One region of the Parafilimonas sp. genome, then DNA from elsewhere that is predicted to be linked to it. Evidence: riboswitches for the same ligand, from Rfam matches in the RefSeq annotation. Region 1 holds a riboswitch; the other holds the start of a gene.
What was found. A riboswitch is a leader RNA that binds a small molecule or an ion and turns the genes downstream of it on or off. The one in region 1 is predicted to bind cobalamin.

Region 2: another riboswitch for cobalamin. It lies ahead of ACTHN6_RS20485 (ribonucleotide-diphosphate reductase subunit beta); the one in region 1 lies ahead of ACTHN6_RS12600 (TonB-dependent receptor plug domain-containing protein).

The regions. Positions count from the first base shown of each region.
Region 1 is NZ_JBQCIT010000031.1:197,565-203,230, reverse strand. It holds gene ACTHN6_RS12620 (6-pyruvoyl trahydropterin synthase family protein) at 1-146, opposite strand, end outside; gene ACTHN6_RS12615 (6-pyruvoyl trahydropterin synthase family protein) at 150-560, opposite strand; gene ACTHN6_RS12610 (hypothetical protein) at 742-2,142, opposite strand; gene ACTHN6_RS12605 (RNA polymerase sigma factor) at 2,105-2,665, opposite strand; cobalamin riboswitch at 2,785-3,015, shown strand; gene ACTHN6_RS12600 (TonB-dependent receptor plug domain-containing protein) at 3,136-4,995, shown strand; gene ACTHN6_RS12595 (diphthine--ammonia ligase) at 5,309-5,666, shown strand, end outside.
Region 2 is NZ_JBQCIT010000057.1:59,145-64,810, reverse strand. It holds gene ACTHN6_RS20495 (glycoside hydrolase family 95 protein) at 1-4, shown strand, start outside; gene ACTHN6_RS20490 (ribonucleoside-diphosphate reductase subunit alpha) at 55-1,773, opposite strand; gene ACTHN6_RS20485 (ribonucleotide-diphosphate reductase subunit beta) at 1,822-2,796, opposite strand; cobalamin riboswitch at 3,081-3,276, opposite strand; gene ruvC (crossover junction endodeoxyribonuclease RuvC) at 3,435-4,004, opposite strand; gene ACTHN6_RS20475 (lysylphosphatidylglycerol synthase transmembrane domain-containing protein) at 4,043-5,071, shown strand; gene ACTHN6_RS20470 (DUF3108 domain-containing protein) at 5,068-5,666, shown strand, end outside.

The DNA.
Region 1 (5,666 bases):
ATCAGTTCATAATTATGGCCATGAAAATTTGGATTGTTGCATTTACCAAATACCTTTTCATTGGTGGCTTCATCAAAAGCATTGTTATGCAGGCGGTGCGCTGCATTAAAATGTTCTTTGCGGTAAACGGCTACTTTTTCGTTCATAATTTATTCTCCAAAATACTCTACATAAATTCTCGGCGTTTCATATAGTTTTAAGCTGTGTAAGGTAACATTTGCAGGAATATGTGGCTGAAGCTGTTTCCATATTTCAACTATCAAATTCTCTGTGCTGCACATTTTTCCTTCGAGGAATTCTACGTCGAGATTAAGATTTTTATGATCGAGCTTTTCAATTACACGCTCTTTTATAATGCGGCTTAATTGCTTGGCATCCATTATAAAACCGGTGTTTTTATCCGGAACGCCCTTCACGGTTACGAAAAGCTCAAAATTGTGTCCATGCCAGTTTTCGTTGGCGCAGGCCCCGAACACGGCCTCATTTCTTTCCTTGCTCCACGCGGGATTATATAGTTTATGCGCTGCATTAAAATGCTCCAGCCTCGTTAAATAAACCATCGCTGCTTTAAAAAATTTGCGCAAAGTTACGGCAAACGAAGGCTTTTGGTGCAAGCCTCGTACTATAAGCTATGTTTCAGGAAATTCAGTATTAATATTGTGAAACAGTTGAAAAGGAACAGGTTTTCATGGCCAAAGCTTTATAACCTGGTACGGTAGTATAACGTGCATAACAATACCGCTATTTTTTATGAAAAAGTAAGCCTGCTTTTAACCCGTAAGTCATGAAATGAAAATTGCCGTTGTCTTTACTTTTTGTAAAGTTTGATAAGCTGTAAGAAACCTGCGGGCCGGCATAAACAGACGTGTTTTTACCGGTGTTGAATTTAAAATTAAGCCCCGCCTGTAATTGCCATTGCGTTTTACGCAGCAAGTCGGGATTTGAAAAATAGATATTGCTTTCTTCGTTATAAATAAGAGAATTTGAATTGAGCAATTGCCGCACAGAAAACCCTGCATTATAACCGAATGCAAACACTTTGCGCTGAAATAAATGCTGCTGAAAAGAAACGGGTAATTCTATAAAGTTATATTTATTGGTATAATCTTTCACAATGCCCGGCCGGTAATAATTGTTTACGATATTATTGGGGCTTATAGCATAATTCGCATTAATCACACCACGTACGTTAGATTCTGTTGAAAGGTGCGTAAAATTTAATCCTGCGGCTATTACACTGTTCTTTGATACGCTGCGTTGTACTTCAATCCCAAAACTGTAAGCTTTTGATAAAGTATATGCATGTTTATTGAAAACCGTGTCACCACTGATTATAGCTGTGGGAGAGTATAATGCCTGCGATGCTAACTTTTCGGGTTTGCCAAGGCCTTTAATTGCATGGTTCATTCCATAAGAAGCATTTACACCCCACTGCCATTTAGGAAGTTTATTGTTTTGCAAAACCGGTTTTGCAATTTCTATATTATTGTGCAGCGTATTGCTTGAGTCGTTTTTAGCAATGTTATTATCAATGGTAACCGGCGGTTGATTGATGGCCTGGGTTGTTTCAGGATTCTCTTGTGTTATATCTTTTTGCAATGCATCAGCTTTATCGTTATCACTGTTAGCATTTGTTATAACATTACCGGGCTGTTCTTTGCTGTTTAAGGCATTGCCCTTTGTTATAGTTGAAGGAATAGGAGTTTGATTTTTTCCGATGCTTTTGTTAATACCAACCCCATGCCCGTTTTTGCTGATGAAGTTAACCTGGCTTTTAGCTGGCGGCAATGGAGATTTGCGGCTATCAATATTGTTCTTTTCAACTTCATCGTTTATTGCAGCTACACCTGAGTCGAAGGCTGCGCTATCCTGTGCAATAGCTGTATTGCTGTTATTTGTTGCAACTGTATTTTGTACTGTGTCTTTTTTATTGCCTGTGTAATAAAATAGCAATCCCGCAGCAGCCAAACCTGTAGCCAGCAAAAAAACGAAGGGCAACCTGCGCCGGCGCTTCTCCTTCAGCCTGCGGCTTATTTTTGCCCAGGCTTCATCAGACGGAGCCGGCTTAAAGCCCTCCATCAAATTTTTCACCTGTTTTTCAAATTCATTTTCCTGCATACCGCTGTTGTTTAATTTTCTCATTTCTTTTCTCAATCCAGGCAACCATCATTGTTCTTGCCCTCGCATACTGCGATCTTGAAGTGCCGGTATGTATGCCCAGCATTTCGCCAATCTCCACATGCGTAAAACCTTCCACTGCGTGAAGGTTAAAAATAGTTTGGCATCCGGTTGGCAATTGCCGTATTAAATCTGCCAGTTCTTTTGCCTGTAAATGAATCATCGGATTTTCTGTAGATACCGGGTGAAGATTGTCTTCTTCATATAGCATTTCTGTGCTGTAGCGTTTACTCTGCTTAAGATAATTCAAGGCTGTATTTACCATGATGCGCCGTATCCATGCGCCCAGCTCGCCCTCCTGCCGGTAGTGCTGAAGATTGCGAAAAACCTTTATAAAACCTTCCTGCAAAACATCTTCCGCATCGGCTGCAGATTTAGTATATCTGTAGCAAATGCCATACATGTCAGCTGCAAAATGATTATATAGTTGTTTTTGCGCTTCCGACTTTCCTCTAAGGCAATTCTTTACAAGTTCTTTATAGTCCATCCGGATGTTTAGCTGACAATGGCAAATGATAAAGCGTTGCAATAACGGCTAAAATTTTTGTTGCCTGCCGGAAATTTTATGAAAGGAAAATCATTTCTTTTTTGATATTTTCAAATAACTACATTTGCCGCCGGTTTGGTTTTGAAGGATGGAAGAATTTTCATCTGACAAATTAAAAGGGAATCCTGTTAAAATCAGGAGCTATCCCCGTAGCTGTAAGCTTTGTGAATTATGAGTATTCTATCTTATTCATTATTCACCTGCTGAATATAAAACCACTGTTCGGGAACGAACGGGAAGGATTTCAGCAGCCGGCAAGCCAGAAGACCTGCCAAACAAAAATATTATCTGGGCTTTCGGGTGAAAGGCAGAATGATAAGGTCTTACTGCAGAAGACATTTTCATTTCTATTATTCTTCGCGAAAGTTCATTCTTCAAAAACATTTAAAACATTCAAAAGAAGAATGAGCATGAAAAAAATTATTGTTACCGCACTTGTATTGGCGCTTACACAATTTGTAAAAGCGCAAACAGATTCATCAGAAAATTTATTGGATGATGTAGTAGTTACCGCAACAAAATCGCCCAAGAAAATGAGCGAAACGGGCAAGGTTATTAAAGTAATTACCAAAGACCAGATTGAACGCAGCGGCAGCAAAGACCTGGCGCAAATATTAAATGAACAGGTTGGCATTACTATTAACAGCGCAACAAGCAATCCCGGCAAAGACAAATCATTATACCTGCTTGGCGCAACAGATAAATACACCCTGATTTTACTGGATGGTATTCCACTCAATGAACCTGCAGGCGTTGGCGGCAGCTTTGATTTGCGTTTATTATCGCTCGACAATGTTGAGCGCATTGAAATTTTGCAGGGCAGCCAAAGTACTTTATATGGGTCCAATGCAGTGGCCGGTGTTGTAAATATCATTTCAAAAAAACCGGATACAAAAAAGCCGCAGTTAAACGGGTTGCTTACTTATGGCAGCTATAACAGTATTAAAGGCAATGCCAATATAAGCCAGAAAGCTAAGTTGCTGGAATATAATCTGAATTATACTTATTATAATACTGATGGCATAAGCGAAGCAAAAGATACAACAGGCAAAGCAGGTTTTGATAAAGATGGATTTACGCAGCATGCCTTGCAGGGAATTATTGGTATTAATATAACGGATAAGTTTAAGCTTTCACCTTATTTCCGTTACACGCATTTTAAAGGCGGTTATGATGCTGATGCATTTATGGATGCACCAAACACATATATCTCTTCGCTTGTAAATACAGGGCTTAACGGCAACTATAATTATAAAAATGGCAGCTTGCATTTTAATTATGGCTATGATTTCACAAAACGTGATTACAGGAGCTCGTATGCTTTTCAGTCGAGCGGGAAGTTTAATCATGCGGAAGCCTACGTCAATCAAACCTTCAGCAGGCATATACAAATGGTGGCAGGATTGAATTATCAATCTTATAGAATAAAAGATGTTGATAGCACCAACAGCATTATCAGCCCGTATATATCTTTCTTTTTACACAGTAATAATGGTTTTAATCTTGAGCTCGGCGGCAGGTACAATCATCACAATCAATACGGCGATAACCTTACATACAGTTTTAATCCTTCTTATCTTATAAACAATACCGTAAAAATTTTTGCAAACGTTACAAGCGGTTTCAGGGCGCCTTCTATCAGCGAATTGTTTGGGCCTTATGGCGCTAATCCACGCCTGAAGCCCGAAAAATCAAACACGCAGGAAGCCGGTGCGCAAACTTTTTTTATAGATAAAAAATTAGCGGTTACGGTTAATGGTTTTAACCGTTATATCAATGATGTAATTATTTATGGCGCCAATGGTTATGAAAATTTAAACAGGCAACATGATTATGGCGTACAGGCTGAGGTGAATTACAATAACAAAAATTTGCAATTAAGCGCCTCTTATGCGTATATAACCGGCAAGCTTACAGATAAAACTTCCGGTAAAGACACCAGCTATTTTAATCTTGTGCGCAGGCCGAAGAATGCTGTTAAACTATTTGCAGGTTATAACATAACACCGTCTTTGTATGTAAGCACCACTTTGCAGGTAACGGGCAAGCGCACCGATAATTATTTTGATCCGGAAACATTCCTGTCTTCCCAGGTTGATTTAAATGCTTACACTTTATGGGGCGCTTATATTCAATACAGTTTTCTGAAGAAACATTTGAATGTTTTTGTTGATATAAAGAATATTGCCAATACCACAAACTACTATGAAGTGTATGGCTATGCTGTACAAGGCACAACGGTAAATGCCGGCCTTCGTTTCAAATTATAAAGCGCGTATAAGAATGTTGCCGCGGTGTTTGGATGTCCATAAAAATCTTTATTTGGTCAAGGCAAAGAAATATTGAAGAGGCATAATATTGTATGCCTGCTTATGAAGAAAAGATTTGTCCGCGTTGCGGCTGTATCTTTGAGCGCAAAGCAGGCAATATATTACAGTGCCAATGTTACGGCATACAATTCAGTATCGAGGAAAGGATTTTATTGAAGATCGTTACCGCGATTGTTTAGGCGCAAACTGTTTGCTGCTGCTTAGAACAGGAATGTATTATTTAGAAAAGATATTTACTCAAACCAAAATAACCATGTTGAAGACACCTTCATTTTTTAACTGGAGCGGGGGAAAAGATGCAGCATTAGCTTTACATAAGGCATTGCTTTCAGGGGAGTATGATATTCAGTATTTGCTTACAAGCTTTAACAGTGTTCATAACCGCGTATCCATGCATGGTGTACGAAGGTCTCTAACGGAAGCGCAGGCTGCGGCTATTGGATTACCGTTAATTACAGTTGAATTATCCGAAGATCCGTCAATGGAAGAATATGAAACAAAGATGCGCGAAGCATTGACTGTATTAAGAGATAAGGGCTGCTATACATCCATCTATGGTGATATTTTCCTGGAAGACCTTAGAACATACCGGGAAGAAAAACTAAAATCCG
Region 2 (5,666 bases), on a different contig from region 1:
ATAAAGCGGCCTTGCATAATTTTGCAGGCCGCTTTATTGTTTTAAACGTATAATTTATGCCTCACAGCTTTTACAACTCACCAGGCTTGTTACCATTTCCTTGGATACGCTCTGGCTGCGCTGGTAATAAAGTGTTTTAACTCCAAGTTTCCAGGATTCTATCAATAACCTGTTTACATCTTTTACAGGCAGGTCTGCAGGTATATTTAAGTTGAGGCTTTGCGACTGGTCAATATATTGCTGGCGAATGGATGCCTGCTGGATTATTTCGAGCTGGCTTATTTCTTTAAAGGTTTTAAAAACCTCTTTTTCTTCAGCCGACAATTCTTTAATATGTTGAACACTGCCGTGATTCAGCATGATATTGCGCCAGGTATCTTCATTGTCAATACCTTTCTTTATAAGTACCTCTTTCAGGTATTTATTCTTGCGGATAAAGTTTCCTTTTGACAAACCGGCTTTATAGTAATTGCTGCTATACGGTTCAATACCCGGTGAGGTTTGGCCCAGTATGGCTGAAGAAGAAGTGGTGGGTGCTATTGCAAGCAGGGTTGTATTTCTTAAGCCATAACCTTTCAGTATTTCAGGTTCTCCATATATCCATGCCAAATCTTTGCTGGCTTTTATCGCCTTGGTCTGAATATCTTTAAATATCAGGGAAGTTAATTGCTTGGCCCTTAATCCTTCAAAAGGGATCATATTTTTTTGCAAATAAGAATGCCAGCCCAGAACGCCCAATCCCAGGGCCCGGTGTCTTTTGGCAAACAGGTTGGCAGATTTAAGGTAATGATTGCCCTCTGTTTTGGTAATGAATTCCTGCAGCACAGCATCCAGGAAAAATATAGCCAGCTTAACAGCATTCGTATCTTTCCATTCATCATACAGTTCAAGGTTCATGGAGGAAAGGCAACAGATAAAAGATTCGTCTTCTGTTGAAGGCAGCATGATCTCAGAACAAAGGTTACTGGCATGAATGGTTAAGTCGGCATCTTTATACACCTTTGGCTTATTCCTGTTTACATTATCTGTAAAGAATATATAAGGCAGGCCTTTCTGCTGCCGGCTCTCCAATACTTTTGCCCAAATCTCCCTCTTCTTCTTATCGCCATCAATCATATCCTGCATCCAGTAGTCTGGTACACATACGCCGTAAAAAAGATTTTGTATGGGGTGGCCAATGTCTTTGATAGAAAGAAATTCTTCTATATCGCCATGATCAATATCCAGGTAAGCTGCAAAAGCGCCACGGCGAACACCGCCCTGCGAAACCGTATCCATTGCCGTATCAAATAACCGCATAAAACTTACCGCGCCGCTGCTTTTACCATTATCTGTAACGGCGCTGCCCCTTTCCCGTAAGGCGCCGAAATAAGCGGAAGTGCCGCCGCCCAGTTTGGTTTGCATAATTACTTCGCCCAGCTTATGGGTTATACCTTCAATATAATCCGGCACATGCACGTTAAAGCAGGAGATAGGCAGCCCGCGTTCCGTACCCATATTTGCCCAAATGGGTGAACTCAGGCTCATCCATCCGCGTTCTATCATTTCGCGGAACGCGTCTTTTAATTCCGGTTTATATAAACGCTGTGCAGCAGCCGTGCAGATTCTTTCAATAGCGCCATCTATGGTTTCTCCTTTTAAAAGATAACCGCGGTTTAATATTTGTTCACTTTCTTCATTTTTCCACCAGAGCTTTTCCTGCTCGTATTTTCCGGCTATATCTGATAGCTGGGCGGCAGGTGGCGTGTCTGCTGCATCAAACAATGTTGTCATTACAAAAAATTTAAAGGATGATTAGATCGTAAGAATTTATAAACAGGTTTAAAATAAATCGTCAGCAGAAATACTCTTGTCAAACTTGGTATATTCCACCGGGCGTTTGGCAAAAAAATCGTCGAGGCTGTTGGAGAAGACTTCTTCCTCAAACCAAACCATAGGAGCGCTTTGTGCATGGCTGATATTAAATAAGGGTTGCAGGCCTATTTGGATGAGGCTGTCATCTGCCCGTTTCTTCATGAAATTAGCGAGATCATATTTACGGATGAAGTCTAATTCACCTGCATTGAAAATCCAGTCGATTATACGGATTTCAGTATAGATAGATTGATCTACAAGATCGCGAACCATGCCAATCATATTTTCGGTAAATATTTCCGGGTATTCTTCTTTCAGTTTATTGATTAAAAAAATTCCTGCATTGGCATGTATTTGTTCATCCACTGAAGTCCAGGCAATAATATTGCTTACATTTTTCATAAGTCCTTTAAACCTGGTAAACGCGAGGATAATGGCAAACTGGCTGAAAAGGCTTACGTTTTCAATCAACATGCTAAAAAGAATGAGTGAAAAAACATATTCTTTTTTGTCGCTTGATTTTGTATGCTGCAATGCAGTTGAAAGATAATCGATGCGCTCCTTTATTACAGGCACCTGCAGCAAACCCTCAAATTCATTATTATAACCGAGCACTTCCAGCAGGCGGGAATATGCTTCGGAATGCCTGAACTCACATTCGGCAAAAGTTGCGCCCAGCCCGTTAATTTCAGGTTTTGGAAAATGATGGTACAGGTTTCCCCAAAACGATTTCACTGCTACTTCCACCTGTGCAATGGCAAGCAGGCTGTTTTTTATAGCATTTTGCTCTGCCGGCGTTAAATGGGCATGAAAGTCCTGAACATCGGCAGTGAAATCAATTTCTGAATGAACCCAAAAAGATTTATTTATGGCAGTAGTAAACTGAAGTACTTCCGGGTATTCAAATGGTTTGTATTGAATTCTCTTATCAAATAGGCCCATAGTTATTTATTTTTAGACGCACACTGTCCTTACAGTATAACGCCATCATGAACAAAAGAAAATTGTTTAATGCAGAAATAAAAGCCCGGCGTATATAAGGTTTATAATGGATCAATATAAATGCTAAGCTTTTACAATTTCTGTTAATGCAGGCGATCAGGATCTCCACATTTTTTAAATACAACCGCCTTGATAAAGAGGAAAGAAGCTGACAAACACAGGGCGATTCGGACAGCGAACCCTGTTAGTGTAAAATCAGATCCCACCTTTCCTTCGAAGGCATGATTGCTTATGATATTCTGGCAGGTCTTCTGACTTGCTCTATTGTTTATAGCCTTCCCGTTATAATTACAGTGACATTTAATATAAACAATTTTCACAGAGCTCACAGCTACGGGATAGTTTTCGATTTTCACGAAATTCCCTTTTAATAACGTGCCCGCGCTAATTGCGGCGTTAACCAAAACATGCATGTAAAGTAATAACCCAAAATAAAAATGCGGGGAATTGTTATGCACCTTTTGTTGAAAACAAAATATTGGTTTTCTTTTCCGGGAAACAGGGCGATGAGAGATATATATTGTTCAGCAGTTCACTTTTATATATTGGTTATTGAGCATTGATTAAATAACCGTTTGTTACTGGTTATTGATAAACCTGCCCGGGTTATTCGCAATAAATTCTTTCCAGCCTTTAAAAGATTTTTTCTGAGCTGAAACAATTGTGCCCGATGCATAATGATGGCAGAGCGCCACGGCCAATGCATCGGTTGCATCAAAAAAATGTGGTTCTTCTTCCAGCTTTAACATTTGCTGCAGCATTTTATATACCTGTTCTTTGGTTGAATTGCCATTGCCGGTAATGGATTGTTTTATTTTTTTGGGAGAGTATTCCGTTACAGGCAATGCAGCCTGCATAGCTGCTGCAATGGCCACGCCCTGCGCCCGGCCGAGTTTAAGCATACTTTGAACGTTCTTGCCATAAAACGGCGCTTCTATGGCAAACATATTAGGATTATAGTTTTTTATAAGTTCACTTACTTTTGAAAAAATAATTTCGAGTTTTTGATAAGTATCTTTTTGTGCAGTAAGTTTTAAAACGTCCATGTGCAGCAGTTTTATTTCATTGCCTTTTATTGATAAAACGGCGTAGCCCATGATAACGGTGCCGGGATCAATTCCGAGAATTATTTTTGAAGCGTTATTCATTGAAATGTGAAAGTACTATTTGTACATTATTAAACTTCATGCAAAAAAAACATCTTGCAAAGCAATTAAAGATTTTATTGAATTATGTTTTAGGGCCGTTGCTTTTTATTGTACTGGTTTATATCATTTACAAAAAAGTGGAAACGCAACCTGATCTTCCGCAGAAATTAGAGGTACTTAAAAACTCTTTTGCATCAAAAAATATATGGAAAATCGTAGGCCTTTTTTTACTGCTTTGTTTAAACTGGAGCATTGAAGCACGTAAATGGCAGCTATTAATGCGCCCGGTGGAGAAGGTGAATTTCATAACCGCGATTAAAGCTATTTTATCGGGGCTGGCATTATCGTTGTTTTTGCCAAATGGTTTTGGAGAGTATCCTGCCCGTGCTTTGTATATGAAAGAAGGAAACCGTTTGCGTTCTGTTGCTTTAAATGTGGCGGGCAGCATGGCACAGCTTATTGTTACGCTCGTTGTGGGCATAACATCTTTAATTTATTTGAAAACCTTTGCCTGGGCAAAATCCGAGCCGCTGGAGGGTTTATCGGTTTTGTGGCTTAACGGCATTATTTCAATGATCATTTTAGGCACATTAATATTGCTGATTACTTATTTCAGGTTATCATGGCTAACGCGGCTTGCCGAAAAAATTCCTTTCATACTGCGCTACAAGTATTTAATTGAAAACGTAGAAGCATTTCATTGGAAAGAGTTAACAAGAATTTTAGGTTTATCATTCATTCGTTTCATTGTTTTTGCTGTTCAATATATGGTGGTGCTGCATTTATTTGAGGTAAAGATTGATGCCGTTAATGCTTTTTGCACAACCAGTGTATTATTTTTATTCCTGGCTATTTTGCCAACCATTCCTTTTGCTGATGTGGGAATAAGGGGGCAGGCAGGAACACAGTTATTTGGATTGATTACCCCTGATGCATTTGGTGTTATCGCAACTATAGCAGTAATTTGGTTTATAAACCTGATACTACCATCGGCAGCAGGCAGTTTGTTTTTGCTGGGTATAAAGCTTTTTAAAAAAAGCGATAAACAAAACATCAAGAAATCGTGATAAGAAAACTCCTGGTCTCCTTTTTTTGTTTGATAATATGCTTAAGGCTTTCAGCCGATGACGATGATTTTTGCGGCATACGCAATACGGCTTTCAGGGCTGGTGAAAGCATAACTTTTACTGTTTATTATTCGGTAATAGGCATATATATAAATGCAGGCACAGCCAACTTTTCCACCACGCTTGAAAAATTAAATAATACACCTGTTTATCATGCGGTAGGCACAGGCACTTCAAACTCGCGGTATGACTGGATATTTAAAGTGAGAGACCGCTATGAAACTTTTTTTGATACGACCTATTTGCTGCCTTTGAAATTTATCCGCAATGTGGATGAAGGCGGTTATAGAAAAACAGAGAATATAACTTTCAACCGGAAAGCAAATACAGCTACATCAACCAAAGGAACTTATAATGTGCCCAATTGCATACAGGATGTATTAAGCGCCGTTTATTATGCACGCAATATTAATTTCAACAACTATAAAATTGATGATAAAATCCCCTTCAGCATGTTTTTAGATAACCAGGTATATAATCTTTATATCCGCTATCGTGGTAAAGAGGTAGTAAAAACACGCTATGGAAAATTCAA